Regions from separate parts of the Pseudoalteromonas sp. S3776 genome, predicted to be linked through region 2. Evidence: riboswitches for the same ligand, from Rfam matches in the RefSeq annotation. Region 2 holds a riboswitch; the other holds the start of a gene.
What was found. Region 2 has a riboswitch for lysine ahead of dapA (4-hydroxy-tetrahydrodipicolinate synthase). Riboswitches for the same ligand answer to the same signal wherever they lie in the genome.

Region 1: linked by a shared signal. The riboswitch ahead of lysC (lysine-sensitive aspartokinase 3) and the one ahead of dapA (4-hydroxy-tetrahydrodipicolinate synthase) in region 2 are both predicted to bind lysine.

What each region holds. Positions count from the first base shown of each region.
Region 1 covers NZ_PNCU01000017.1:113,447-129,434, forward strand. The annotation lists partial or broken gene CWC16_RS08905 (alpha/beta fold hydrolase) at 1-452, opposite strand, end outside; gene CWC16_RS08910 (hypothetical protein) at 611-1,309, opposite strand; gene sbcB (exodeoxyribonuclease I) at 1,529-2,974, shown strand; gene CWC16_RS08920 (NAD(P)-dependent oxidoreductase) at 3,504-4,385, opposite strand; gene CWC16_RS08925 (glutathione peroxidase) at 4,507-5,058, shown strand; gene CWC16_RS08930 (2-hydroxyacid dehydrogenase) at 5,361-6,341, shown strand; gene CWC16_RS08935 (sodium-dependent transporter) at 6,439-7,761, opposite strand; gene CWC16_RS08940 (4'-phosphopantetheinyl transferase family protein) at 7,900-8,643, shown strand; gene lysC (lysine-sensitive aspartokinase 3) at 8,662-10,059, opposite strand; lysine riboswitch at 10,134-10,306, opposite strand; gene nhaD (sodium:proton antiporter NhaD) at 10,405-11,652, opposite strand; gene CWC16_RS08955 (MksB family condensin complex protein) at 11,864-13,135, shown strand; gene CWC16_RS08960 (condensin complex protein MksE) at 13,139-13,687, shown strand; gene CWC16_RS08965 (Mks condensin complex protein MksF) at 13,684-15,988, shown strand, end outside.
Region 2 covers NZ_PNCU01000021.1:70,053-86,040, reverse strand. The annotation lists gene CWC16_RS10580 (phospholipase A) at 1-207, opposite strand, end outside; gene CWC16_RS10575 (succinylglutamate desuccinylase/aspartoacylase family protein) at 416-1,537, opposite strand; gene CWC16_RS10570 (PLP-dependent decarboxylase) at 1,543-2,748, opposite strand; gene CWC16_RS10565 (2,3,4,5-tetrahydropyridine-2,6-dicarboxylate N-succinyltransferase) at 2,748-3,488, opposite strand; gene dapA (4-hydroxy-tetrahydrodipicolinate synthase) at 3,504-4,388, opposite strand; lysine riboswitch at 4,517-4,713, opposite strand; gene CWC16_RS10555 (DNA-3-methyladenine glycosylase I) at 4,908-5,612, shown strand; gene CWC16_RS10550 (protein adenylyltransferase SelO) at 5,615-7,021, shown strand; gene CWC16_RS10545 (OmpA family protein) at 7,356-8,414, shown strand; gene acnB (bifunctional aconitate hydratase 2/2-methylisocitrate dehydratase) at 8,724-11,321, shown strand; gene CWC16_RS10535 (PKD domain-containing protein) at 11,556-15,734, shown strand; gene CWC16_RS10530 (2OG-Fe dioxygenase family protein) at 15,955-15,988, shown strand, end outside.

The DNA of each region.
Region 1 (15,988 bases), on a different contig from region 2:
AGTGCGTTCTAGTAACTTAACTACTTGGGCTACAACCATTTCTGGCTCATCATTTTGCGGGTAGTGATAGCTCTTATTTGTTATTATTATTTCACCTTGAGGAAATGCATTAACCCACTTAAAATGTAAGTCGCCCCACATTTCACGCGCTTTGTCAGTAAAAAATAATACAGATGGATTTTTATACTTTTTAACTGAGGCGATGACTGTCACCGGTATATCGGCAATTTGAGGGTAATCAGGTAGCGGACGTTTTGTCCAAAAATCTAAATACTGATTCTACATGCCATTTTCATGTCATCAATCTTTATTGCTGCAATTTCTTTTTCAGCGCATGGTAAATCAATCGCGCGCATAATATCTACATCATGCTCTGATACAGGCTCAATTAACATCAATGCTTTAATATGACTAGGGTAAATTGCAGCAAATACACGGGCAATATAAGCACCATTTAACTAAACTTCGCTATTACTTTAGATAAATATTTGATCATACAGCTTCCACTGTGCTCTATACCCAAAAATGCAATGTTGACCCGGTTTAAACACCATTTTTTAAGCTTATAAACTGTGTCAATACTATTGAGATTAGCTGTTATTAGTTAAGCTCATAATTTATCTCTGAAAGCCTCAATTTTTGATACTAAAACTTTCGTCATAAATTCAATATCTTTTATATCAACCCTTTCCTCTGTAAGCATTTTTGAATACTTATTAGCATAAACATATTTCCAATCGTCCAGTGAAAAATCTTTTGTTGAACGAGTAAGTTCAACTAAGAAAAATGCGTTGATATTAGCTAATTCCAACTCATTTTTTAAGTCTTGATATTCTGATATTAAATAAGATTTTAGGTGTGGAGATTTCATTATCAGCTTTGCATAAGTATGATGAAACGAATCATTAAGAGATATCATTTTATCCCTCTGTTCTATAGCTGAAATATTATTTATTTTTTGGGATTCTGAACCATTACTTTCACATGAATATTTTAAAATTGTGATATTAAGTTGAAGAAGCAATAACTTATATATACCATCATAAAAGAGTAACAGCTCTCCACATACTTTGATTTTTAAGTGTACTTGCTCATCAATACCTCTATTCCTTGTATAAATAAGATATTCATAACCAACGATAAAAAAAGCGAAAAACGCAGATACCCCACCAACCCAACTCCCCCAAGCAGACCAAACATCGGTTACAGAGTTAGAGTTTATATAAATGGAAATACAACCAAGGCTTAATGCTAATAAATATACACTCCCCCAAAGTAAAAACAAATATCTGTGTAAACTGGATTTCACTTACAACCTGCCTTAAAAATCTCTCTGATTTTTCTTATTTCATATCTTACCTCAAATTAGAATTGTAAAAATTACTTTCGACTAGAAATATACGTAACTTCATTTCTCACCCAAACCTATAAACTCCCTCGTCCATATGCCATAATCTAAATAATTCATAAATTTAGTAACTTGGCGCGTATTTAGACGCATTTAAGTTAACTACTCAGGGTTTTTAGCATGGCATATCAAGAGCAAAATCAAGCAACAATCTACTGGCACGATTATGAGACATGGGGGGCGAGCCCTCAAAAGGATAAGCCGAGCCAGTTTGCGGGTATTCGTACCGATCTTGATTTAAATATAATTGGCGAGCCGCTTATTGAATATTGTAAGCCGCAAGCGGATTACTTGCCCCACCCTGAGGCGTGTTTAATTACGGGCATTACGCCACAAGTGGCGATGAAAAAAGGCTTGGTTGAAGCTGAATTTATAGCAAAAATTCATGCCGAATTTAGTGTGCCAAACACCTGTGTGGCTGGTTATAACAGTATTCGCTTTGACGACGAAGTTAGCCGTTATAGCTTTTATCGCAACTTTTACGACCCGTACGAGCGTGAATATAAAAACAATAATAGCCGCTGGGATATTATTGATTTAGTACGTGCATGTTACGCACTTCGCCCTGAGGGTATTGAATGGCCACTAAAAGAAGACGGTAGCCCAAGCTTTAAGCTTGAGCATTTAACGGTAGCAAATGGTATTGAACACGCTGCTGCGCACGATGCGCTAAGCGATGTAACCGCCACTATTGCACTGGCTAAACTAATAAAAGAAAAACAACCAAAGCTTTATAACTTCTTTTTTGGGCTGCGTAATAAAAAAGCGCTAAGTGAGTTAGTTGATGTATTTAACATGACGCCGCTGGTACATACTTCATCGCGCATTCCTGCAACGCAGGGCTGTACCACATGGGTGGCGCCTATGAGCTTTCACCCGGTAAATAAAAACGCGGTTATTTGTTTTGATTTAACCCAAAGCCCGCAAGTACTCATTGATTTAAATGTAGAAGAGTTACGCACCCGTTTATATACAAAACGTATTGATTTAGCCGAGGGTGATTTACCTGTTGGTTTAAAACTAGTGCATTTAAACAAGTGCCCTATTTTAGCGCCTGCTAAAACATTATTGCCTGAAAACGCAGCCCGTTTGGGAATTGACCGTGAGCAGTGCCTCGCGAATTTAGCTATTTTAAAAGCCAATACCGAGCTTCGCGATAAGGTAACTGAAGTATTTAACGAAAAAGGCGATTACAGTGCCACCACTAACGTTGATTACCTACTTTACGATGGCTTTACCAGCCATGCCGACAAAGCTAAATTTGCGATTATACGTGATGCTAAACCAGAGGAACTCGCTGGCTTAAATTTAGATTTTGAAGATAAAAAGTTCAATACATTACTGTTTAGATACCGCGCACGAAACTGGCCAGAAACACTAAACCAACAAGAACTTGACCAATGGCGTCAGTATTGTCAAAACAAGCTAATGCACGGGGAAGATCAACCTTCTATCAGTGCACAAGATTTTATGATCACCCTTGAGAACTTGGCCCATGAACACGACGACAGCGAAAAGAACCTGACCATTTTAAAGGCTTTATATAATTACGCACAAAGCATGTAATTTAAATTTGTGTAGAGCACTTTTAAAACGCGATGCTTTAGCAATAAAGTATCGCGTTTTTTTGTTTTATATAACTTCATTACTATAAGCAAAGCCTAAAAATCCTTGCACAAAGAGAAACAAATGAGGAGCAAATGAGAATACATAAGCCATTAATCGTTTTTAATTAATTTCTTTCTCAAAAAGCGCAGCGCCTCTTACCCTCTTTGTGAATTAATCATTTTACGGGCTTTGCCCGTCATGCAAGCAAGCTTGGCGTCTACAAGTAAAACCCATATCTACCCTTAGCGGTAGAAGAAGAGCTTGCTCACGTGAAAAGCGCAGCTTTTAAATGCTTAAATAACACACTACTCACAAAGAAAAACAAATGAGGAGTAGATGAGAATACATAAGCCACTAATCGTTTTTAATAAATCTCTTCCTCTAAAAGCGCAGCGCCTCTTACCCTCTTTGTGAATTAATCACTTTACGGGCTTTGCTTATCACGCAAGCAAGCTTCGCGTTTACATTGATAGACTCAATGTAGACGTTATTTTTTATGCAGCGCTTCTATTCGTGCAAGTAAGCTTGATGTATCGTATCGGCCGCCACCAAGTGCTTGTACATCAGCGTAGTACTGATCAACCGTTGCGGTCATCGGTAACGTCGCACCGTTGTTTTTAGCTTCATCAAGCGCGATACCTAAATCTTTACGCATCCAATCTACCGCAAAACCAAACTCGTACTCTCCTGCCCACATTGTTTTGTAGCGGTTTTCCATTTGCCACGACCCCGCAGCCCCTTTTGAAATGGTTTCAATTACTTTTTCACCATCAAGGCCTGCTTGCTTGGCAAAATGTAGGCCTTCTGATAGGCCTTGCACTACGCCGGCAATACAAATTTGATTAACCATTTTACATAACTGCCCTGCGCCCACATCGCCTAATAACTGGCTAAAACGGCTATAGGATGCCATTACGGGTTGCACTTTAGTAAAAACAGCTTCGTTTCCGCCTGCCATAACTGTAAGCACGCCGTTTTCAGCACCAGCTTGCCCGCCTGATACGGGTGCGTCTATAAAATCGATATTTTTCAAGGCTGCTTTTGCTGCTACTTCACGCGCTACTTCAGCTGAGGTTGTTGTATGATCAACTAATACCGTGTGTGGTAACATGCCGGCTAAAACACCGTCGTCGCCATATACTACAGAGCGTAAATCGTTATCGTTCCCAACACACATAAACACTATATCGGCTTCACTTACCGCTTCACGTGGAGTGGGCGCAAAGCAACCTGTGTATTGTTCTGTCCACGTTTGAGCCTTAGCTGTAGTACGGTTATACACACACACATTAAAACCAGATTTTGCTAAATGCCCTGCCATAGGGTAACCCATTACCCCTAAACCTATAAATGCAACATTGATTGACATAAAAGTGCCTTATTTTCCTGATAACTTAGAAACTAGGCTCCGATTATGTCAATCGGATGGTGAAAAAGCGAATGAAAGTCTTTATAAAATTTCCACAAACTGGAAATTAAGTAGGTAACCTATGGATAGCATTTATCAATTTAACGCACCACTTTATAACAGTGAAAGTTTCTCCCTTAGCCAATTAAAAGGTAAAACCATACTTATTGTAAATACAGCCAGTAAGTGTAACTTTTCTATGCAGTTAAGTGCTCTTGAAAAACTTTATCAAGAATACAAAAAAAGCGGATTTACAATATTGGCGTTTCCGTGCAATCAATTTGGTCAAAATGAACCGCTTGATAATTTAGCCATTAAAGACTTTTACCAAGCGCAATTTAATGTCTCGTTTGAGGTGTTTGGAAAAGTGATGGTCAACGGACCTGAAGCGCACCCGCTTTTTAATTATTTAAAAGCGCACACACGTGGTATTTCACAAAACCGCGCCGTAAAGTGGAACTTTACTAAATTTTTAATTAATTGTGATGGGCAGCTGGTTGCACGTTACGCTCCACGCACCAAGCCCGAAACACTTAAACAGGTCATTGAGGCAAACTTACCTAGCGCGGTGAGCGCTAATAATTTAAATAACGCTAAAATAATACCCAACTTTAATGCATTAAAAGGTGCTTAATTATTCTAAATCAATAAACCGGTGGTTACTCAAGCATGCTTTATTAAACTAGTTTAAGGTTATGTATAATACCAATGCACAATAATACTTAATTATTTTTGGGGCTAAACGTGTTGCTATCTGCGTTAAAAAACTCTCATTTACGACTACATGAATGCAGAAGGTAGAGCAATGCAGGAGCAATTGCCGAGAACAACTAAATAGCGAATTTTTTGCCTTGCTATCAACACGTTCTTCCATCCTCAAAATAGATCTCCTGATTATGCGGATTGCTATAACAGCTAGGCTTTGGAGTAAATAACATGAACATTGCTTTTTTTAGTACGCAAAAATACGAGCAGCCATTTTTTGAGCGCAGTATTAGTAAACACCCTCAAATAGAGGTTTGTTACTTTGAGCAAGCGCTTAACGAGCAAACAGCACTGCTTGCTAAAGGGTTTGATGCGGTGTGTGTATTTGTAAACGACACGGTTAATGCCGTCGTAATAGAGCAATTGGCAGAGCTTGGTGTGAGCACTATTTTACTTCGCTGTGCGGGGTTTAATAATGTTGATTTAGTTGTCGCTAAAGCACACAACATTAAGGTATTACGAGTACCCGCATACAGCCCAGAAGCCGTAGCTGAGCACTGTGTGGCACTTATGCTTACCCTTAGCCGTAAAACACATAAAGCCTATAACCGCGTACGCGAAGACAACTTTGATTTAAACGGTTTATTAGGTTTTAACTTACATGGCAAAACAGTTGGAATTATAGGCTGTGGTAAAATTGGCCTTGCACTTTGTAAAATATTAAATGGCTTTGGCGCGCATATTTTAGTGTGCGATCCTTATGCAACACCTGGCAATTACACCATTACCGATTTAGATTCGCTGCTTACGCAAAGCGATATAATTTCACTGCACTGCCCATTGAACGAGCACACACACCACTTAATAAACGATGACGCGTTTAATAAAATGAAACCCGGCGTTATGCTTATTAATACCTCGCGTGGCGCGCTGCTTAATAGTAAAGCGTGTATTAACGCACTTAAAACTAAAAAGCTGGGGTATTTAGGGCTCGACGTGTACGAGCAAGAATCTGAGCTATTTTTTAAAAACCACAGTGACGAAATAAATCAGGACGATATATTCTCGCGCTTAGTCAGTTTTAAAAATGTATTAGTAACAGGTCATCAGGGCTTTTTTACCCAAGAAGCACTTACCGAGATTGCCAATACAACCATACAAAATGCGCTGGAAATAAGCCAAGGTAAGCCCCTAACTAATGAGGTTTTATAAGTTATTTAAATATAGAAACAAAAAAGCGAAGTGAGTTTATAAGTTCACTTCGCTTTATTAATTTATTTTTAATGCTAGCTCTATGGCTGAGCCATAATCACCCAAACGCAACGTTAGCAAATACTAGGGTCATTAATATTGGGCACACAAAACGAATGTACTGAGCAAACCAATAGTGAACCCCTGTTGTTGCCTCGTGTAATTTATTCCCACGCTGCCACATCCAACCTACCGTAATAAAGTAAAATAACCCCATTAGCGGTAATTGGTATTGGGTAAACAACATAATTACCAAACCAAATAACCATTCAAAGTTTAGTATTATTGCGCTTGCACATACAAGCACAACTAAACTTACAGCCCACGTGGCTTTGGTGCGATCAACTTGATGATTTTCGACTAAAAAGGCAACCGGGATCTCAGTAGTTGATATAGTAGATGTAACCGAGGCAATCGACATAAGTACAAAAAACAATAAGCCGACTAATAAACCAATTTCGCCCATCGTGCTAAATAGTTCTGGGAGAATGGCAAAAATAAGCTGCCCTTCGCCAATTAATTTACCGCCGTTAAACACTTCAACGCCGTTATGCTGCGCTACATAAATGGCAGGCACAATGAGTAAACCGGCTAAAAATGCCACGCTTGTATCGAGTAGTGCAACGCTTGCGGTTAGTTTTGGCAGGTTTGCATTTGGCTGTAAGTAAGAGCCGTAAATCATCATGCACCCTACACCTAACGAGAGCGAAAAGAACGCCTGCCCCATTGCTGCAATAATTAAATTAGGGTCGAGCACTTGGTTAAAATCAGGTATTAAATACGCGGCAAAGCCTTCGCTTGCGCCATCTAGGCTAGCTATATAAACAATTAAGCCAACCAATAAAACTAGCAGTAATGGCATTAAGCGGCGCGACCAGGTTTCAATACCCGACTTAACCCCTTTTAAAATAATACTGGCTGTTAAAATAAGCATAAGCGGGGTAAATATAAAATTGCGCAGTACCGAGTCGCTATGTAAAAACTCGCTTGCGCCATCAAAGCCTAAAAATGACGTTATGGGTTCAATAGCGTATGAAAGCATCCACCCAGCTACAATAGAATAAAAGCTAAGCATAACCACAGCGCCCGCAAGGCCTATATACCCCGCCGCAGCCCCAACTTTTTTGTTGGTATTTTGCCACGCATTCCCTAATGCTTTTACTGGGTTTGCTTGTGCTTGGTGCCCTAAATAAAGCTCGGTATAAAGTGCAGGTAGCGCAAGTAAAAATATAACAACAAAGTAAACCAATAAAAATGCACCGCCACCATGGTTGGCCGCTTGCGTAGGAAAACCCCATATATTACCTAAACCCACTGCTGCGCCTGCAGCGGCTAAAACAAAACCAAAACGGCTTTGAAATCCATCACGCACTTGTGCCATACATCTACAAATTCTGTTATTCTTTGATTATTGTGAATTAAACCATATTTAATGCCAACTGAGTAATAAAATTGCTGCTGGCATAAATAAGCGCTGTTAACCGCTCATTATTACAGCACTCTCTTAATTTAAGCGTGTATGACTAACCATTTTTTTAAAAACACCCTAAGTATTGCTCCCTCTTTTTATAGCGATTTACCCCGTAGCAACAATACTATTTTAGTGTTTAATGCCAACACACTTAAAGTAGAACACCTCGATTTAACCCAGTACCTAAGCCCATTTGAACTAAGCGTTATAAATCGCCGTAAACGCATGCAAGCAAAGCAAGAATATTTAGCATCGCGTATATTGCTAAAGCAGCTTACAAAGCATACTCAGCCCCAATACGCGCACGTACCGCTTAATAAAATGAGCACCCACTTTAATGAAAAATGCTCAAAACTTCAGCTCCATGTAAACCGCAGCGTTATTAATACGTGTATTTCGCACTCACATGGCTTAGTGGGTGTAGCTCTTAATGTTACTAATACAGAGTTTGGGTTTGATATTGAAAAAATAAGCTTAAAACGCCCATTCGAAAAGCTCGCTAAACATTTTTACAATAAAGCTGAAATTGACTTAATTACCGCACCTACTGCTATTGTGGACCAAGCGTACACATTCTTTAGAATTTGGACTTTAAAAGAGGCGCTCGCTAAAGCAACTAACCGCCCTATAGCGCAATTGCTTAGCCCAAATGTATTTAGTGAGTTCTCACAGCAAAACCTTGTAGCAACGAGCAACAATATAGCGTGTGCCAATGCGCTATTTGACGTAAGCGTGGCACATAAAAAAAGCACCGACTGGCGGTGCTATGTGCTTAATAACTTAGATACTTAATAACTTGGCTTTATAAGCTTAGGCAGCGCTTTCTAATAAGCGGCTATGTATTGCTTGTACTACAGTATCAGATTCGCCCTGCTCTACTAAAAAGCAAAGGTTGTGCTTACTTGCACCGTGGCAAATTAAACGAATATTAAACTCTTTTAGAACATTCATTAAATTCATTTCGTGTTGACGAAGCTGTATTTCAGAGCCTATAAGCGCCACTAACGTTAAGTTATTTTCAACCGATACATGGCAAAATTCAGCAAGCTTATCTAAACACGCTTGCTCAAGCTCAGGGCGCGAGGCATTGGGCGCGTTATCAAGGGTAATGGCTACGCTTATTTCTGAGGTAGTCACTAAATCGACCGATATATTAAATTCACTTAAAATGGTAAATACACGGGCCAAAAAGCCACTTGCTAATAGCATTTCTGGGCTTTTAAGTGTGAGTAATATTTGGTTTTTACGCTGCGTTACCGCGCGAATACCCGGCTGGTGAGATTTTTCGCGCTCAATCCACGTCCCACCGCGCTCTGGCTCACGGCTTGAGCCGACAAATACATTAATGTGGCTACGGCTGGCTGGTAAAATAGTGGCTGGGTGCAACACTTTTGCGCCAAATGTAGCCATTTCTGCGGCTTCGTCAAAGCTTAAACGGGCAATTGGTGTTGCTTTTGCACACAAACGAGGGTCGGTGCTAAATATACCCACTACGTCGGTCCAAATATGTACGCTTTTAGCGTTAATTGCCTCTGCAAGTAATGCTGCGCTGTAATCTGAGCCACCACGGCCAAGCGTGGTTGTTTGGCCAAACTCGTCGCTACCAACAAAGCCTTGAGTCACAATTACCTGCTCATCTAAAAGCGGAATTAATACTTCTTTAGCCGCTTGCGCTGTGGCTTTAACATCAGGTGTTGCTTTACCAAACTGGCTGTCGGTTTTAAGTACTTTTCGTACATCAAAACGGTCAGCATTTAAGCCCTTTAAACGCAGCACTTGCGCAAATAAGTAAGACGACAAGCGCTCACCAAAGCTAAGTAATTCATCATGCTGTTGATCTGTAGTAAGTGTTTCAAGGGCTAGTGTTTGGAATGCTTTTAATGTTTCGTTAAAGCCTACGGCTAAATCGGCATCAAGCGACAACTCATCTAAAATAGCCTGCTGAATAGCCAATACGCCATCAATGTGCTCTTGGCGTTGTTCTTTACTAAGGTCGGGTTTGCACAATGCAACTAAGTGGTTAGTTACGCCAGCACTGGCGCTCACAACAACAATACGTACGCTTTTATCTGCAACAATAATTTCGCTGCAACGATTCATCGCTTCAAAGTTTGCAACACTGGTTCCGCCAAATTTGGCAACGATGTAATCTGATTTTGCGCCTGATACTGTTTGTGGCACTGTTCGTGGCGCTGATTGGGTAGTCATTTCGTCTCCTTTCGCGGTATCCAGACCGCTGAAAAACAAGAAGAACTTGGCAAAGGAATATATTTGATGTGTCCGCTGCCAGAAGCTCTCCACCTAAGTTGGTGACAGTTTTGGGGATTCAGCCCCATAAACCGAAAAACATTGTCGACGTAACTTTGTTTTCCTCGGCGAGTACTTCCCTCTTTAATGGTTATGGGCGTTCGTCACCTACCATTAAATACCTAAGTATCGCACCTCTTCTGAATGCTTTATTAACCATTGGCTAAATAAAACAAAGCCCCGCTAATTAGCGGGGCTTTGAAAGTTATCGTTTAGACGTCTAGGTGTCAAGCATTTATAGTAAAATTAAACAAAGCTACCCATAAAATATGCGCCTGTATAACCTACGGTATAACAAATTAATAATTGCAGTGATAATTTAAAATAACTAGTAAAAGTAAGTGCTTTAAGTTTGCTCATTGCAATTATACCCGCTGCTGAACCAATTATTAGCATTGACCCACCTACCCCTGTTGCATAGGTAAACGACAACCAATGCTGTTGGCTCATTACTATATCTGCTTTTAATAAGGCTGCGGTAAGCGGTACATTATCAACCCCTGCAGATAATATGCCCATTAAGTAGTTAGCGTACTCAGGTGACATTATTGCGTATAAATCGGTAAATTTACTTAAAATGCCAATCTCTTTTAATGCCCCTACCAATAATAAAACCCCAACGAAAAACAGTAGCGTGTCGTATTCTATGTCGCGCACAAAGTCTATTATGTCTTTGTTTATATCTTTTTTACGCATTAAAAATTGCGCCACTAAAAACATAACCGACAAACCAAATAAAAATGTAAGTAGCGGCGGTACGCTATAAATTACGCTAAGCGTTAACGTACTTACCACGGTTGATAAAAATATAATGGCAATAGTAATGTCGGTTTTTTCTATGCGTTTTTTTTGCGAGCCTTGGAACTCTATTTTCCCTTTCATACCAATAGAGAGCAAAAGCGCTAGTAACATCACACTTATAAACGCAGGCGCTATAAGCAGTAATAAGTTGGCAATAGACACTTTGCCATCTAAAAATATCATTAAGGTGGTTACATCACCGGTTATTAACGATACACCGCCAGAGTTAACCCCAAACACAATAAGTGTGGCGTATTTAATCAGCTTTTTAGCTTCAAGCTGTAACGACATAACCACAGCAAGTGATATAAGGGTAGCGGTTACGTTGTCAGAAATAGACGAAAACAAAAAAGCAAACCCGCCCACTAAAAACATAAGTTGTCGCTCGCTAATGCTTTTAGGCATTACCCGATGCACTATGTTTTCTATAAACCCTTTAGAATTTAAATACGCAACAAAAGTCATGGCGGCCATTAAAAATAGCCACAGTGAGGCTATTTCTAGTATGTTTTCGTTTAAAAGGTGCTGAATTTCGGTGGGGCTTTGCCCATGAAGAGGGTTAACAAAAAGTATAATCCAACAAAGCGTGCCAAAAAATAGCGTTGTTTTAGCTTTATTTACGTGAATTATATCTTCTATAACGATCAGTAAGAAGGCAATCGCTATTAGGGTTAAAATTATCGAGGGGACCATGGTAGTTAAATAACCTTTGATATAGTTTTAAAGAACACACAAAAATCACTCCTTTGTGCGTGCCCAATTTCGGCGCGAATTTTAGCACCGCCCTCATGCAAAAACTATTATTAAATGGTCTTAAAAACGAATACTATTTACTGGTAGAATACGTAATAATGAGTCAACTTTAAGAACTCAATAATAAAATACTAGGATGTTGTAACCTCATATGATCCCAGCTAAAAAGCTGCTAAATACCCTTAGCGAACATTGGGGTGTTTTAGAGCTATTATTTAAACGTTTTAAAATGGCCGACTTTAGCCTAAAAGACGTACAAAATGCCATTAAGCAAAAGCAGCCAACATGGACAAACGAGCGCATATACAAAGAAACTAATCGTCTGCTCAATCAAGATATACTTATTCCATTGGCTAAGTCTTCGCAGCTTGAAATTAACCGTGCAATAGCCGATTTTGCGACCTTTTTATTACAAGAAGAACACCTAGGCTTAGCACAAGAAATTAGCGTTTTAGTGGATGATTTAGCGCGCCTAGGAAACCGTTTGGATAACGCAGGTAGCATGGAAGATTTTGACGATTTACGCCGCTATAGCCGCATTATGGATGATCGGGTGCGTAAAATAATGAAGCTTTACGCACACAACGAAAACGCCATATTAAATATTGTTGAGCAGGCTAAATCTGATCACGCTGTGCAATCTTTGCAAAAGCGATACAAAGCCGTAATAGAGGCCTTTGACGAATACATAGAGCCCATGCTTGAAATGGTCGATATTAGTGGCGATTTTCATGCCTGCTTTACACTTATTGAGCAACAAATAAGTAAGCAAATAGAGCACATTGAACGCTCAGGTAAAGCGTACAGTGACAAACGCATACTTGAGCAATTACGTACCCGTATACTCGAAATGCATTTGATTGGCCGAGAAAGCTTACGTAAAAGTGCCGATATGCTTATGCCACTACGCGAAGAGCTACGCCGTAATAACTTAATTACCCGCCAAGCGGCAAAAGTGCTTGGCCTGGTGCGTAAAAATGGCGTAGATAACATGCTAAGTGCGGTGCAACCAAACTTTGTAAGTGATGCGCAGCGTAACTCGCTTGGGCAACCGCGCCATATAGTAGCCTACATGGCAAGCTTGGTAGAATTTGAACACGAAGAATACCAGCTTCCAGAGCAACAAGACGTACCGGCATTTGTAACGCCTAACATTCCTGATTACCACGATGTTAAAAAAACCTTTGCAAAACGCTTTAATAAAAAACGCAAAAAGCCTCAGCCATTGCTGCAATTTTTAGACGAAAGCTACCCCGAGTTAGAGGCCGACGAAATGCTATTTTTATATCAAAAATTAGTTAGCGACAGCGATGTACTCATTAGCCAAAGCGATGAAAAAGCGCGCATAAAAATTGCTGGCCAGCATTTTTCGTTATACCCATTTAATTCAGCGCCTCAGCCAGAGACAAAGGCAGACGAGTAACACATGACACATATAAACCTAGACGAGCTAACACACCTGCAAGCCATTAATAAAAAATTAGGCGCGGGTTATCATATTTGCGAACAAGACAACGTAATGTGGCAAGAACTTGACCAACACATAGAATCTTACAGCGCCTTATTTAGCGCCCTGGGCCACGATTTAAAACATGACAGCCGTGGCTTTTACTATTTTGCCAGCGACGAAAGCACACCAAACATGGGTAAAATATCCCGTGCTATTGCGCTAACCATTTACATTTTAATTGAGCACTTTGCCAATACAGGTAAAGACCCAATGCACGCCCTATTTGATGAAGTAAACGATTTAGAACTTATGCAAACCTTAGTGCAAATTAACAAACACTTGTTTGATCAGCTTGAGATATTTTCGGGCTCAGATTTACGAAAAGACGTTTACCTGCGCATGGTACGTTTAGGCCTTGCCCGCGAAGTAGAAGGCGGCTTTATGCTACAAGCGCCTATTCACCGTTACATTGATGCACTCATGGAAGTAAACGAAGAAACCTACATTACGGAGGACGAGCAATGAAAAACTTATACGGACTAAGTAAACTCGCCCTACTTAATACCGCAGGCTATGCAAAGTGTGTGATCCCGCTTGATAAAAGCAGCTCTATTTGTGCGCCAAATAATACCGGTAAAAGCTCGGTTATTAACGCCCTGCAGTTTCCGCTAATAAACGATTTGCGCCTAACCGAGTGGGACGGCCATGATTTAGATGAAACCCGTAAATTTTATTTTTCATCGGATCAATCGTACATTTTACTTGAAGCTAACCTCCCTCATGGCTCAGTCGTAATTGGGGTCGCAGGTCTTGGTAAAATAGCTGGTTATGCGCATCAGTACTTTTGTTATCAGGGCAAACTTGATTTAGCGCAGTACACGCAAGGTAATACCATAATTAAGTTTACCAAGCTGTTTAATCATTTAAAAACGCAAGGTTACAACCCAATAGAGCTAAAAGCACAAGAGCTAAACGCCCTACTTACCGGCGGCGCTACCCCGTTTGATGGCGATATTAATTTAAAAATGATACCGCTTAATAACGTGCAAGACTCAGCCATTTATAAAGAAATATTTAGGCGTATTCTTAACTTACACAAATTAGGCGCAAGCGATGTAAAACGCTTTATGTTACGTGTGTTTGAGCGCCATATGTCAAACTCTAAAGTGGACTTTTATGAAGTATGGCGTCGCTCGTTTGATAAAGTAAACCGCGCTAAACGCGAATTAAAAGCGCTTGAATCAATGCAAGAGCCTATAAGTGCGCTTGAATCAATGCTTGAAAACCAAACCGTGCTTAAAGGTAAGTTAGCAGCCTACGCACCTAAAATTGACCAAGCACTAATAGACTTTGACACCTACCAAGAAGAGCAACTAAGCGAACTCGCCATTGCCCTTGAAGATATAGAGCACGAAAAACACGAGTTTGAACAAAAGCAAAGCTTATACGTGCAGCAATCGCGCGATATAGAGCGCAAACAAACCCAAATTGAGCAATGGTTTTTAGATTACAGCGCCCTAAAAAGCGAGTTTGAGCTGGTAAATAAGGCCACGCTTAAAACTAGCCTTGGCCAGCTTAAGCACGATTACGAGTCGCTTTCGCACTCTATTACCAGCGCACAAGGGCAAAGCCTACATACGCTTGATTACCGCATTAGCGAAACCCAAAAACAAATAAAAAGTTTAAAACTACAGCTTAAAAACCTTGAGTTTAATTTGTTTACTCGTATGCGCGAAGACTTATCACTTAAAGAAGTAGAAGAAATATCGCGCATTTTAAATCCCGACCTACTCTCGTTCGCAACCACCAGCCAGGGCGATATAACCATTGATGACGAAGACGCCTTTGGGGAATTTTTATCGCTATTAAGTGAAAACGTTAAAGGCGGTGTGCTAACCCTTCCAGGGGCAAGCATTAAGCTTAAAAAACTCTCGCCTGTACAAATGCAAAGCGGCGAAAACAAAGCCCAGCTTAGCGCTCAATTAGACGCGCTTGAACGCTCCTTAAAAGAGTTTAAACAACAGCGCGAAGTAGCCGCCAACGTGGCCGATAAACAAAAAGAAAAAGATGCGCTTTACGATGAACTATTGAGCGCAGAGAGCGCACTTAAACGCTTAGAGCAATTTGAGGTAATGCAGCAGTCGGTAGAAGCGCAAGCCATGCTAAAAGAGCAATTATTAGCAGAGCGCGAACAAGTTGACGACTACCTGCAAGATATTCAAAAAAATAGTGGCTCAATTGCAGACAGACGCTCGTTAATTAAATCAAAGCAAGAGCAAATTAATCGCCAAACTGAGCGCCTACGCCAAGTTAAAAGCGAACGAATTGATCACACACTCGATTTATACAGCGGTAAAGTAACCCCATACATGATTGATATAACAGTCGACTTTGATAACTTAAGCGACCTAGTACATCATTTTAATAAAGACTGCCAAGAGCTGCGCAATTTTGACATAAACGTGCGTAATACCTATTTGCATGTATATAACGCAGGCATTACTAAGTTCGATAACGAAAACGACGAATTTACTAAATACCAAAAGTTGATTAGCGCGTTTCATAACCTTGATAACGAACGCGATGCTGTTGAGCGCCAAGGCCGCGTAGCCCTGACTGAAGTAGCCGCAACCATTAAAGGCTTGCGTGAAGATTTAGACCGCCTTCGTCGCGAAATGAACAGCTTTAACAAAGGTATAAGCCAGCACCGTATTTCTAACCTGCAAGCGTTTAAAATTAACGTGATACCGCGCAAGATGCTGGTTGATAGTATTGATACCATTATCAGCACGTCGCATCAGTTTGAGCAAGGCGACACCCTTGATT
Region 2 (15,988 bases):
AGTAAGTTGCTTTTCTTCTTCAAGTGATGAGCATTTTTCACGAAGTTCATCGAGCGTTTGTTTTCCATCACCGCCAATTACCTCATTTAAAATACACTGTTTAACCAATTCAATATCGTTATCTTGTTCGTTTTCTTGTACCTCTTCTTGGGCAAAAGAGGGTGTGCTAAGTAAAGCCGTAACTACAATCCAATAACGCCAGCTCATTGTTTTTCCTTTGAGAGTAGGGGAGATTTATAAATTATAACGTGTTTTTACATATGTAACGGTGAACTTTCACTGAATTTACACTTAATTAGTTACTTTACGTTTACAGCGTTATCACAGATCAAAAAAAGCGGCATATAGCCGCTTATAGTGTAAGTTAGTTAACTTACTCTCACGCAATGAGAAGGGGGAGTTATAGCGCGGTGCGTTATAACTCAAATACGTTAGTAAAAAACTTATAAAGCTCTGTGCCTTGATTTACGCTTGCCGAGGCAAAATGCAAAATCGCGATAGCGTCGCAATCAAGGCTTAGCGTTTGTAATGGTTGCTCATTCAAGTAGCGTTCCATTCGCAATACATGTGCAATGGGCTCACCTGCTTTAATATGCCCACCTAGAGGGGCTACATATTCAATCATGCCGCCAATAGGGGCGTAGTAGGCAAAGTAGTCATTTAAATGACACGCATAACGGGTCATCTGCTTAGGTTGATGCGCTGCGTCTACCAATACATTTTTATGATTTAAATAGCTTAAAATGCTGTTTGCATCGTTGAGTGCTTCTTGTAAATCTATTTTTTCTTGGCTACCAAGTTCTACTGTAAAGGCTTCAACCTGTACATTGAAGTCCCTGCCTTGCGCACCAAGTGCATCACTTAGGTGCCACCATGGGCAAAAACTGGCTTCATCCATTGCACCATCAAAGTCGCTTGGAATAAGCAGCACATGTTCAATATTAAAGTAGCGGGCACTGTCGGTTGCATAGGTTGGACAGTACAGGTGCTTACTTGAAATAGGCCCCGTGTGTAAATCAAGGACTATGTCGGCTTGGTGCGCAAGTTTTTGTAGGTTAAGCGCAATGCGTTTACCGGTATTAAGTAAATAAGCTGGGCCGTTGAGTTTGGTGTCTATTTCATCAACCAAAGCCTGTTTAAAATGATTTTTTAAAGCTGCATCGTCGTAGTGGCTATGATCTTTGGCAAGCTGGGTCACTAAATCACTATTGTAGTGATACATGCGGTTCCAGTTAGTACCAGTAATCGGGTCGAATCGCCCAAGGGTAAACTCCCCTGATTTTTGATTACAACCAATAGGGTTAGCGTAAGGCACTAAGGTAATGTCGCCTTTTAAATTGAGTTGTTTTAATTGCTCTAACAGCTGAAAAATAACTGCGTTACCTTGTACTTCAGCGCCGTGCATATTTGCTTGAATATACACGCTTGGCCCGCTGCCATCACCTTTTAAGCGATACACAGGAATGGTGAGCGGTAAGCCGTTTGCCACTTCTCCAACTACTATGTTTTCTTGGCTGATGGGGGTTGTTATGCTCATATTTATTACCTTAAGTAGTGGCTGGCATCTTCAGCTTGGCGTACACACGTGAGCTCGCCATTTTGTAATACGTATTCTGCAGCTAGCTCATGGCATAAAAAATACGGCATGCTTTCGGTAAAACCATAGGCGCCACATTGGCTAAACACCAGCCAGTCTTGCTCGTTTAAATCGCTTGGTAGGGTGTGCTCGCCTAAACAATCAAGGGCCGTACACAACGGGCCATATAGGCTCATTGCCTGTTTTGGTGCAGTTGATTCGCGCAATAACGCCGCAGGAAAATCTTGGCTTGTAACTGCTGGGCGTAATAAGTGGTTAATACCACCGGTTAAAATAACTTGCTGTTGGCCGTAGTTTTGTTTGCACTCGACAACGGGGTTGACGTAGTGGCCGCATTCGCCTACAGCATAGCGGCCAAGCTCCATCCATAATTCATCTACACCTGCATCTTTTTTTATTTTTGCAAGCGCGGTGATTAATTCATCCCACTCAAGTGTTGCATCGTTTGGTGTATAAGGAATACCTAAACCGCCGCCTAAGTCTAAAATTTTCAGGTTTATATTTAAGTTATTAGCAAGGGCTGTAAGCGGTGCAATCATTTGCGACCACAGCTCGCTTAGCTTTTGCGTGCTAAGCATGTTGCCCCACTGAAAAATATGTAGGCCGTCAAAGCTAAGGGCTGAGTAATCGCCAGTATTTAGTGCTTGCCATTCATCGCAACCAAGCCCAAATGGAGTCAGGCTGTCGCCGCCTAGTGGGTTTTTTTCACTTTCTGGCCAGCGTAGTTGCACACGCAATAAAACTTGCAGCTGCGTATTTTGCAGCTGCGCTTGTTGATTTAACCAACGCACTTGGTTGAGGCTTTCGGCAACAAATATGTGCACACCGCGCTCAATAAAGTGTTTAATTTGTTTAGGGCTCTTTGCAGGCCCTGTGTTGAGCACGCGCTGCGAACTAATACCTTGTGCAAGGACTTGTTCAAGCTCACCTTTACTTGCTACGTCAAAGTTAAATCCGGCGTTGTCTAGGCATTGAATAACCTTAGAGAGCGGGTTCGCTTTTACTGCATACCAAAGCTTTACATCGGTTTGCGCAACTAAACGCGCAAGGTGTGCGTTTAGTTTATCTAAGTCGTAAACGAAAAAAGGGGTATCAAGTTGCTGTGTAAGCGTATTAACAGCGTTTTTGATTGGCGTGCTCAAAAAGCTCATTATCGTAAAACCTCTTCTAGCGATAATGATGCATCGCTTTGCTCGTCGCGGTATTTAACAATTAACGCACACGACATGCTGAGGCCTTGCTCACGAGCCCATTCGTTAGACGCTGGGCGAGAGCCTGGTATTACAATTGCGTATTCTGGAATTGGCTCGCCTTTTTCAAGCTGGCGCTCGTTTACGCAGTCGTATACTGGAATGGTTGCTGATAAGCGCACACCTGGTGCAAGTACCGCGCCTTTTTTGACCACTACGCCTTCTACTATCACGCAGCCTGCGCCAATAAACGCATCGTCTTCAACCACGACTGGGCTAGCACCGATTGGCTCTAACACACCACCAAGTTGAACAGCTGCACTTAAATGTACATTTTTACCCACTTGTGCACACGAGCCCACTAATGCGTGGCTATCAACCATAGTGCCTTCGTCGATGTATGCGCCAATGTTTACGTACGCTGGTGGCATAACAATAGTGCCTTTAGCGACGTATGCACCACGGCGAACACTGGTGCCACCTGGTACCATACGCACGCCGTCGTCAGTACTAAACTCTTGCGGTGCAAGGTTGTGTTTATCTACAAAACCACCTGCAAACTCAGTGTTAGTGCCATTTTTAAAGGCTTCTAAAATGCCTTGTTTTACTTCTACGTTAGCTTCCCATTGGCCGCTTTCGTTTTGTGATGCTGCGCGTACTGCGCCCGATTCTAAATTATTTAGTAGTTCTAACCAGCTCATTATAAAAACCTGTATTTAATGCCAAGATAAAATGGTGTCGTTTGCAGTGGTAATGCAATCGGTTTGCGTTAATTCAAGATGTGTTAAAGGTGGGCGCAGCAACGGGCTACTCAAGCGGCCTTGTTGGTGCATTAACACTTTAACGGGAATAGGGTTTGCTACAGCAAAAAGGCTATTAATAGCGCGAGTCCACTGAGCAAATAAATTGGGGTGTTGGCCACTTAAACTGCGTTTTACAAACTCGTGCGTTTGTTTTGGCCACGCGTTTGCCGCAACCGATACTAAGCCTTTTGCGCCAGCTTGGGCAAAGTAGGGCATAAGTGCATCGTCGCCACTGTATAGCGCTAAATTAGGCGCGGCTTGTCGGTATGCTTCAAATTGGGTGATGTTGCCACTGGCTTCTTTTAACGCCCACAATTTTGGGTGCGCTTTTAAGTTTTCAATGGTTTCGATAGGAATGCTTACACCGCTGCGCCCAGGTACGTTGTACAACATACACGGATGCGCGCTTTCGCTTAATAAGCTTTCGTACCAATGTGTTTGACCTACAGCACCTGGTTTAGCATAAAGCGGCGAGCCTAGTAAGTAACTGTGAATAGGTAACTGATTACAATAGCTAACCCATTCTTTTTGTTCGGCTAAATTGCTACCGCCCACGGCAACCATAAGCGGTACACTGGGCTTTAATTGGCACACGTGCTCAACAATGCCTTGCTGCTCTTTAAGCGTAAGGGCTAAGCCTTCACCTGTACTACCAAGCAGTAAAATACCGTTTTGTGCCGCTTCTTGTTCGCTAACAAGTGTTGTGAGCGTGTCGTAGTCAACATTACCTTGTTGATCAAACGGCGTAACAAGCGCTGTCCACAGTGCGTAATCGTCTAAATTAAAGTTGTGAATCATCTCTTACGAACCTATAAGGTGTTCGAGATATTAAGGAGGCTGTATGATGTGAGCCGCATTAACGTCGTTCGAACAGTATTCGAAGAGCGAATGGGCTTAAAATAATAGGGCGGACGGCCTTGTTATTTAAGACCAGAAGCTCTCCACCAAACTAATAAGCTGTTTTAAAACAGCTATTGGTGACAGTCGCTAGGATTCAACCTAGTCGCCCGAAGTAATTGCTTCGCAAAAGCGTTTACCTCTCGGCGGTATTCCCCTCACATATGCTCACTGGAGTTTGCGCTCCTAACATACGCTACCTGAATAACGCACCTCTTCTAGCCCTTTGTATTTTGTTTAACCGCAAAAGGTTTAACAAAATACAATTTAAATAGGGTAATTGCGGCGATTAAAACATTTTAGCCGTCTAGGTGTCAAGTTGCAGGATACAGATTAGTTCATCGAAAATGTGGGTGGTTACGTATTGGCTGCTTTTCTCGTAAACTAACCCTATGAGCAGTGATGAGGTATTTAATAAGTATGGAAAAATTTAGCGATATTTATAAGCGAGCTGTAGAGCGAAAAGGCTCTGAAAAAATGCTTAAGTTATTACTCGCAAAACCCTTATCTAAAAAAGCATTAAGCGCATTAAGTGACGACGATTGGCTTGAAGAATTTACCCGAAAAGTATTTCAAAGCGGGTTTTACTGGTCGGTAATAAACAGTAAATGGCCGGGTTTTAGAGAGGTTTTTTGGCAGTTTAGTGTTGATAAATTACTTATGATGCCGCCCGATATGCTTGAGCAAAAAGCAACGGATGAGCGCATTATTCGTAATTATAAAAAGGTAAAAACAATTCCTGAAAATGCCTACATGATCCACGAAATAGCTCAGCAACATGGCAGTTTTAGCAAGTTTGTAGCTAACTGGCCAAACGATGACATTATTGGTTTATGGGCATATTTAAAAAAACACGGCGCACGTTTGGGTGGAAATACTGGCCCGTATGCCTTAAGAGCGCTTGGTAAAGATACTTTTTTACTTTCGCGAGATGTAGAAAGCTACCTAAGAGCGCACAAAATTATCGATGGCGGCCTGCAAACTAAAAAATCCCTCACTGCCGCACAGGCGTTTTTTAACGAAATGCAAAAGCAAAGTGGTTTGAGCCTGCAAGAACTTAGCTTAATTGTGGCTTACAGCGTGGGCGACAATCGCGTAGGCATAAGCCAACAAACAGAGGATTAACCATGAAGCTAGTGCCAAGATACACAGACATAGCAGATAACTTCGCAATAGAGGACAGTCCATCAAGCGTTGCAGCCGCGCAATTGCTTTTATGGAATGAAGCGCTAGCACAGCAGTTTAATATAGATGTTGAGCCTGCGCTGCGCGCTAGTACGTTTGCTGGTAACGAGCCACAACCGGTAAGTGCTGTAGCGCTTGGCTATTCTGGGCACCAGTTTGGGCACTTTTCGCCGCGCTTGGGTGATGGGCGAGCGCACTTACTGGGTGCTATCAGCGATGATAAAAGTCAGCTGTGGGATATTCAGTTAAAAGGCTCAGGGGCCACTCCTTTTTCAAGAGGAGGCGATGGACGATGTGCACTAGGCCCCGCTATTCGTGAGTATATTATGAGCGAAGCTATGCATGGGTTAGGAATTAAAACTACGCGGTGTTTGGCTGTTGTTGGTACAGGCGAAGCTGTTTATCGTAATCCACCGCAGCCAGGCGCAATTGTGACTCGCTTAGCAAGTAGTCATATTCGCGTTGGCTCGTTTCAGTATTTAGCAACCCAAGGTGATGTAGAGGGATTAAAAAAACTAGCTGATCTAGCCATTGAACGCCATTACCCAAGTATTCAATCAACAGGCGCACAGCGTTATTTAGACTTTTTAGCAGCCGTTATAAATAGTCAGCTAACGCTGGTTATTAGCTGGATGCGAGTGGGGTTTATTCATGGCGTTATGAACACTGACAACACACTTGTAAGCGGCGAAACTATCGACTACGGCCCGTGCGCAATGATGAATACCTTTGATTTTGATACCGTGTTTAGCTCAATTGATAAGCAAGGTCGCTATGCCTATGGTAACCAGCCAAATATTGTAAGTTGGAACTGCGCGCGTTTAGCCGAGAGCCTAATACCGCTGATAGATGAAGATGACGAACAAGCTGTAAGTTTAATGACGCCGCTAATTAATCAGTTTTCTACGTTATTTAACGAGCAATATAATCAAATGTGGGCACAAAAATTAGGCTTAGCAGGTTATAACGAAGACGATGTGGAGCTTGTAAGTAAGTTATTATTGTTATTCCAAGAGCATAAGCTCGATTATACCAATACCTTTGATGCCCTTACCGAGTCACTAAATGGTGGCAAAGTGCCAGATGAATTAACGCAATGGGCCCAGTTATGGCAAAAAAGGAGTGATGCAAACAGCTACAACCTAATGAGAGCGGCTAACCCAAGGGTTATTCCACGTAATCACATCGTCGAAGAAATCCTTGCACAATATAATCAATACGGCGAGAGCGATCTGCTAAGCGACTTCTTAACGGTGATGAGTAAGCCCTACGATAAAACAGCTAATTTAGCCCGCTTTCAAGAGACAGGTAAAGATGACAAGGGCTATCAAACTTTTTGCGGTACTTAAGTATTGTAATTAATTGTAAGTTTTTGATTATAAATAGTCATTTTTAAATAATGCGGTGTACAATGATTGAGCAGTTAGGCGCTCAATGGTATTGTGCGCATTCACAAACAGTAACTATTTATAAATTACCCTAATTTATTAATTGCAGATTAGGTAAAAATTTTTACTTAACCTACAATTGGTGGTTGGAATGCCTGTAGATCGTTGAAAAAATTTATAAACTTTATTTTTCGTTAAGTATCGATTAACTAAAGCTCGGGTAGTGTGTACAAAACTGGTTGAGCTAGTATTGATTAGCTACAATTTTCTAAGTTGTTAAAATGGGAAGAAAACAATGAAATTAAAATCACTTACAATTGCAATTGCGTTAGCTGCAACTAGCGCGTCTACATTCGCTGCTGATAAAGAAGAAGGTTTCTATATTGGTGCATTTGGTGACTACTATGATGCGTCATGGGAAAACATGCGCGCTCAAGCTGGCCTTGACGTAAACGAGTCAACTGGTTGGGGTGTAGAAGCAGGTTACCGTTTCAGCGATTACTGGAGCGCACGCCTTGAGTATGCAGATATGGACTTTAACGCGTTCGATAAAGCTGCGGGCAATCGTAATAATATCGACGGCGAGCGTTACGGTATTGATGCACTTTACCACCTTGACGGCGGTCCTTTCTACGGTCTATTCGGTATTAAAGAAATGGACGTAGTAGATGACAACACATTCTTAAACGCAGGTGTTGGTTACCAACACTTTATTACTGATGGCTTTTTCGTAAACGCTGAAACTGCGGTATATCAAGGTCTTGATAAAGGTTACACAGATGTAGGCGCTAAAATTGGTATTAACTACTTATTTGGCCAAAATTCTATGCCTGCACAGCCGGTAGAACCAGCACCTACCACAGTGGTAGAGGTTCCTGTTGAACCTAAAGACAGCGATAACGATAACATCTTAGACAAAGATGATAAGTGTCCTAATACGCCAATGACAGACGCTGTTGATGGCGATGGCTGTACTTTATATGAAGACCGTGAAGTAACAACTAGCTTATTAGTTACTTTCCCGCATGATTCTGCACAAGTTGGTCAACGTTACTTTGACGACATTGCATCAGTATCTGAGTTTTTGAAAGAGCACGAAGATACAACTGTACTACTTGAAGGTCATGCGTCAGCGGTAGGTAATGCAAACTACAACAAGATGCTTTCTAAAAAGCGTGCTGATGATGTAGCACAAGAGCTAATTAAAGATGGTATTGCTGAAGATCGCATTACGACTGTTGGTCTAGGTGAAGAACGTCTTAAAAATACAGCTAACACGAAAGAAGCTCACGCTGAAAACCGTCGTGTAGAAGCACATGTAAAATCTATTGAACGTGTAAAAGTTAAGCGTTAATAGTTACTTACTTTATTTTAAAAACCCAGCTTAGTGCTGGGTTTTTTTTATGCCTTTAAAACAGCATATGCAATATTAATCAGATTAAACAAGAATGATTATTACTTAATAAACATTCACGAAAATAGAATTTGCGCTCACCACTATTCATAATATTTATAGTCGGTATAATCAGTTGCTTAGCTGGATGGATTTTCATCTATACATAAAAGCTTTATAATCCCGCGTTAGAATACTATAAGTATTGGGTTACTTTTTTTGCGCATGAGGCGCTACCGAATACTTTCACGTCACCAAGAGGGCAATATTGTGCTACAAGAATATCGTAAACACGTAGAAGAACGTGCCGCGTTAGGTATCGTACCAGCGCCATTAGATGCTCAGCAAACGGCTGATCTTATTGAACTAATTAAAAACCCACCAGCGGGCGAAGAAGAGTTCATCTTAGATTTACTCGTCAACCGTGTACCACCAGGTGTTGATGATGCAGCATACATCAAAGCAGGCTTTTTAGCGGCAGTTGCTAAAGGCGAAGCACAATCTCCATTAGTATCTAAAGAAAAAGCAGCAGAATTATTAGGTACAATGCTAGGTGGTTACAACATCGCCCCAATGATTGAGCTACTTGATGACGAAACACTTGCGCCTATCGCTGTAAAAGGTCTATCAAACACATTATTAATGTTTGATGCATTTTACGACGTAGAAGAAAAAGCAAAAGCAGGTAATGAGCACGCTAAAAAGATTATCCAATCTTGGGCAGATGCAGAGTGGTTTACTAACAAGCCAGCCGTTGCTGAAAAAATCTCTGTTACAGTATTTAAAGTAACGGGTGAAACAAATACAGATGATTTATCACCTGCACCAGATGCATGGTCACGTCCAGATATTCCGCTTCATGCTTTAGCTATGCTGAAAAATGAGCGCGACGGTATTAACCCTGAAAAACCAGGTGAAGTTGGTCCAATTTCACAGTTAGAAGAGTTAAAAGCGAAAGGCTTACCGCTTGCATACGTAGGTGACGTTGTAGGTACGGGCTCTTCTCGTAAATCGGCAACCAACTCTGTGCTTTGGTTTATGGGCGATGACATCCCATACGTACCTAATAAGCGCGTGGGTGGTGTATGTTTAGGTAACAAAATTGCGCCTATTTTCTTCAACACAATGGAAGATTCGGGTGCGTTACCAATTGAGTTAAATGTTGATGAGTTCAATATGGGTGATCAAATTGATATTTACCCATACGAAGGTGTAGTTAAGCGCCACGGTACTGATGACGTTATCTCTACTTTTGAACTTAAATCAGACGTTATTTTAGATGAAGTACGTGCCGGCGGCCGTATTCCTCTAATCATTGGTCGTGGTCTAACAGACAAAGCACGTACCTCTTTAGGTTTAGGTGCGACTGACGTATTTAAAGTACCAGCAGTAACAGAAGTGTCTGATAAAGGCTTTACACTAGCGCAAAAAATGGTTGGTAAAGCATGTAACGTAGCTGGTATTCGCCCAGGCCAATACTGTGAGCCAAAAATGACCACTGTAGGTTCGCAAGATACTACAGGTCCTATGACACGTGATGAGCTTAAAGACTTAGCATGTTTAGGTTTCTCTGCAGATTTAACAATGCAGTCATTCTGTCATACCTCTGCTTACCCTAAACCAATTGACGTAAACACTCACCATACGCTTCCTGATTTCATCATGAACCGTGGCGGTGTTTCACTTCGCCCTGGCGACGGTGTAATTCACTCTTGGTTAAACCGTATGTTATTACCAGATACTGTAGGTACCGGTGGTGACTCACATACACGTTTCCCATTAGGTATTTCGTTCCCAGCGGGTTCAGGTGCAGTAGCGTTCGCAGCAGCAACAGGTGTTATGCCACTTGATATGCCTGAGTCTATTTTGGTTCGCTTTAAAGGTGAAATGCAGCCAGGTATCACTTTACGTGACCTCGTACACGCAATCCCTTACTACGGTATTAAGCAAGGCTTATTAACAGTAGAGAAAAAAGGTAAAATCAACGAATTCTCTGGTCGCGTACTAGAAATTGAAGGTGTTGAGCACTTAACTGTTGAGCAAGCGTTTGAATTATCAGATGCATCAGCAGAGCGTTCAGCAGCAGGTTGTACTGTTAAGCTTTCTAAAGAGTCTATCAGCGAATACCTTGAGTCTAACATTGTTATGCTTAAGTGGATGATCTCTGAAGGTTACGGCGATGTACGTACAATCGAGCGTCGTATTACTGCAATGCAAGAATGGTTAGCAAACCCAGAACTTATGGAAGCTGACGCTGATGCAGAGTACAAGCACGTTGTAGAAATCGACCTAGCAGAAATTAAAGAGCCAATCCTTTGTGCTCCAAATGACCCAGATGATGCGCGTTTACTTTCTGATGTTACTGGCGAGAAAATCGATGAAGTATTCATCGGTTCTTGTATGACTAACATTGGTCACTTCCGTGCTGCGGGTAAATTACTAGATGGCTTTACTGGTCGTATCCCAACGCAACTTTGGGTAGCTCCACCAACGAAGATGGATAAAGACCAACTAACTGACGAAGGTTACTACGGTATCTTTGGTCGTGTTGGTGCGCGTATCGAAACGCCAGGGTGTTCACTGTGTATGGGTAACCAAGCACGTGTTGCTGATAAAGCAACGGTTGTTTCTACCTCAACACGTAATTTCCCTAACCGTCTAGGTACAGGCGCAAATGTATTCTTAGCATCAGCTGAGCTTGCTGCTGTTGCGGCAATCTTAGGTAAATTACCTACACCTGCTGAGTACCAAGAATACGCAGAGAAAATCAATGCAACGGCTGCAGATACATACCGTTACTTGAACTTCCACCGTATGCCTCAGTACACTAAAAAAGCAGACAACGTAATTATTCAGCAAGCTGTATAATTTAAATCTGTTTTAAAAAAACCCGCTTAGGCGGGTTTTTTATTGGTTAAAATAAATTTTAATACTTTCAGCAGTTAAGCCCAAAAAATCAATAGTTGGAATAATAATCAGCAAATAAAGTTGATAATTAACAAAAAATGAACAACTATAAATGGCAATAAAATTTGTTAATGATTAAGGGAGCAATCAACAAGTATTTTCTTGCTCCGCATTAAATAACTATCGGAGCACATAATGGAAAATAAAAGTAACTGCCGATTAAAACTAATAGCGAGTACTGTGAGTGCGTGCTTTTTAGTATCAGGCTGTAGTTTTGATAAAGATGAGGATAGCGACGAAATTGTAAACTTAGCTCCCTCTGTAGCAATTTCTGGGCAAGGAGAAATACAAGAAAAAACCAGTTTTTCACTTACTGCCAGCGCTTTAGACATTGACGGGCAAATAGTGAATTATTATTGGCAGCACGATTCCACTTTAAACCTCAGCGCACAAAACCCAAACTCAAATGAAATCACTTATCTTTCACCCGACATTACAGAAGATGTAACCGTTAATTTTACAGTGACTGTAGAGGATAATGATGGAGCAACAACAAGCGCTACTCATCAAGTATTAATTAAACGCAACTCAACGGCCGTTACGCTTAATGGCTTAATCACCGATAATACAATTAGTTATGCAAGTGTAGAAATAATAATAGGTGATGAAGTTTATTCAGCGACAGCAGATGAAAATGGTGTCTACACAATAGTATTAGATGTCGATGAAGCCCTAGAACAAACCCTAGTAAAAGTTAAAGCTAAAGGGCGGGATGATTTAAATCCTGGGGTTGAATTTATCTCTCAGCTTAGCTCTGTTAAAAAGTTAGCTACGCAGGCAGGTGATGATGGTATTTTAGACAGCGATGAAAACTTTGGCGTTAACACAACTAACGTGACAACAGCAGAGTATGCACTGATTGTAAGAGACGGTGATGAACCGACAAGTGAAGATGAGCTAGATAATGCACTTTTAAATGTTGATGCAGATGAAAAAGTACAGCTGGCGAGCCTGATTAAAATTATTGTAGATAACCCTAATTACGAGCTGCCTGAGGGCGTAGAGAGCACTCTAGATTTAGTAACTAATGAAGAGGCAGCAGAGCAGTTTGAAGAGGACGTTAATGAGCAAGATCCCGATTTAATAGAGCAAACAAAAACCGAAATTAAAGAAGATGAAGATTTAGTAACAGGCTCAAAAGAGCCGTTGGTTGGTGAATATATAATTAATTCTCCGCGTTATTATGCAAATCCCGCTAGCCACTTAACCTTAAACGAAAATGGCACTGGTCACTATCATGCAGTTACGGGTAGCTCAGTAACGTGGGAAGAGGTAAGTGGTAAAATTGAAGTTAATTTACAGTCTCCTGTACTTATTAATAAATACTCCCAAGTCGAAGACGATGTTGAAACTGTTTATGATGAGCATTTAAATTCATTCTCGTTGCAAGTACTCGGCGAAAACGATATTTTTAAAACAATAGATATTAAAAGTGATATTACAGTCTACGAAAACAGCATTGAAGCGCGTAACAAACAAGAAATACAAACCACCAACCTTATTCTTAAAAGTAAAACCTTAAGTTTGACCGTCGAAGATATTGTCGGTGAGTGGGAAATGGAGCGAACAGAAAGCCGTAATTTCATTAGCCACCTAGAGACTATTGCTTTTTACGAGGATGGTACAGGCGTTGTTTTAAGTGATAATTCGGCCCCGTTTGAGTGGGAGCTGACTAATAATAAATTACAAGTGACCTATGATGAAGACGGTAGCGTTGGAACAACAAATTTTTGGTTTACTAAAGATCTAAAAGCAGGCTATCAGCTAGTTTCATTAGATACTACATCAGCCGACCCAGCTGATAGCCAATATGGCTTAATGATAAAAAGAGAAGCGGTGTCTTTATCGAATGACGATTTAGTTGGGCGTTGGCAAGGCTTTGTTGGTACGGCACAACTTTATGATATGAACGTGTTTGCCGATGGCACAATAATGTTAGGGCTCGGCACAACGTCTTACCAAGGGGTTCTTGAGGATGGAAAACTAACTAGGCGCCGCTATGAATATAATGGCTATACTGTGAGCAGTTGTGAAGGGTTCGATGAAACCTGTTACTTAAGCGGCGAAGTAACCCATGACATCATTGCAGTAGAAGACAGTCAATATTACTTACTAAGAGAGTTCAAATGGTTTTCTCCTGACGGGGATATGTATGATATCCAAAAAGGTTTACTTATTTATCAGTACAGTAAAGAACTAAGCTATTCTGAGTTTACGCCCTACTTATTACAAAGCAATTTTAATCTTTATAAAAGTACTGGCGAGCAAGTAATAGAAGATCGAATCAGGGTAAATTACGATGACGGCTCATTTACGATAACAATCGATGGTATCGAGTATGAAGCGCAGTTAAATGAAGGTGTCATTGAATATCAAAAAAATTCGCAAACATGGCTTTTTGAAATTGTTAGTGGTGATGGTGAAACATACACTATTTGTAATTACCAACAAGGTAGTAGCTGTACACAGAACGATAAAACAGTCTATCAATCTAAAAACCCACGAGTGACTTTAACAGCTGTATCTAATGATTTTGGTCAACTACAGCCAGCAGTGCAAGAGGTGCCTTTTGCTCAGCTGGTCGGTTTTAATATAGTGCCTAATGAGGGCTATGAAGTTGACTCAATAGAGGGATGCGAAGGTTATATTGAGGGAGAATATTATATTGCCTTTAGTGGACACAGTGACTGCGAAATTAATGCGACCTTTGTAGAAAAGCCAGAAACAATATCAGGGCAATTTTTAATTAATAACTCTGACTACTTTACCTCTACCTCTTTCAAATTAGAGCTTAACGAAAATGAAGAGGGCGCTTTTACTGGCAATAATCAGGTTGCGATCACTTGGTATAAATATTTTGACGAAATTAGAGTTTATTTTTCTGATGAGTATGTATTAAATGAAAGTGTTGCGTATGAAGTTGAAAATGGCACTCAAGTAGAAGTTAGACGTAAAGATGTAATAACCAGTATTGTACTAAAGGAACGTTTCGATTTAGGTAACAGCTGGTACGAAATGACGCAGAGTATAAGTAAGTTTCGTAACGAGGAGCTTGTTGAAGAGTGGCACAGTGATAGTCATGTTAAGTTATTTGATTCAGTAGTGCCTCAAATTGATTTAACCTCAAGCGATTTGGTTGGTAGTTGGTCGTTAGATATCCCATCTGAAAGTACCGTTAAGGAATTACTGCTAAATGATGATGGAACAGGTAGCGTAGTCGATACTATAGATGAAGCGCAAACAGAAAGCTTTTCTTGGCAGAAAACAGCAGTAGGACTTAAAATTACGACTTCTGATAGCGTTGAAGATATCTATATTACTAAGGATATAGACCTTGGCTATCAAGTAATTATGCAAAGCCAGTATGAAGATGAAAAGCAAATAAATGTTGCCATAATGGTAAGGCAAGAAGAGCAAGAAATTACCCCGAGTAACTTTACTGGGCGTCATTTATTTAAAGAAGGCCATGACTTAGAGACCATTTGGGATGAGCTACAAATATATGAAGATGGCCAAGTGTTCTTCACCTTTTTTACAAGCTCCATTCAAGGTGAGTTTAAAGAAGGAAACTTTAGTCGAAGCAGAAAGTATGACCAACTAACAGGAACATACGGCTCCGATTGTGATTTGACTTTAGAGACGTGTTTGATTGACTTCACAATGGATTATAGGCTTATTAATCGCAATGATGACTACCAAGTGGTTGAGCGTGTATCTAGAGCTTTTGATACAAATACGGGAGAAGAAAATTTTTCTTATGCGTCACTTTACTTTGAGAACTATATTGAAAATACAAGGGCTGATAAGTTTTATGAGCATGAAATCCCTTTTGAAATTTACGAGCACAGTGGTGAGAACTTCGTAAAGTGGGGAGTTTACTATGTGGATGGGTACGAGCTTTGGAAAAACGATATTAAAGTTACATCACTTGAATTACTCGAAGGTAAGTTTACCTACGAGCAAGACGGTCAAAGCAAGGTGATTGAATTTATTTCAAATGATCGTGATGAGATAGTGCTTTGTGAGTATTTACAAGGTACAGCATGTCAAAGTCAAGAAGAGGTGACCTTTACGATTTTTGAGCCAAGGTATGATGTTACAGTTTATTCAGATGGTAATGGTGTAGTAAATAACGGCGTTGAAAACTACACAAGCTTTCATGGCGATACGTTAACTTTTAATATTTCTGCAAATGCAGGCTATAAATTAGAGTCTATAAGCGGGTGTGATGGCGTTTTAGAAGACAATACATACACGATTCATTATTTGGCGCAAAGCTGCGATATTAATATCGCATTTGAACTAATGGAGTGAATACGCTCTATAGTTTCGGGCTAAAATTAGAGCGGTGATTAAATTTAATAAATTGGCTACGCAGTGTAGCCAATTTTTTTGAATTAAATTTTCAATAAACTAGAGTTTTAGATCTTAAAATTTAACTTTTAATCTTTTACATCCCAATTTATGCTCAGAAAATCCTCCACACATGCATTAAAATCTCTTTTAATATTCTCATTATTTTAAGCGAGATTTTATGACTGCATTAAACAACCAGAATTTACTGCAAC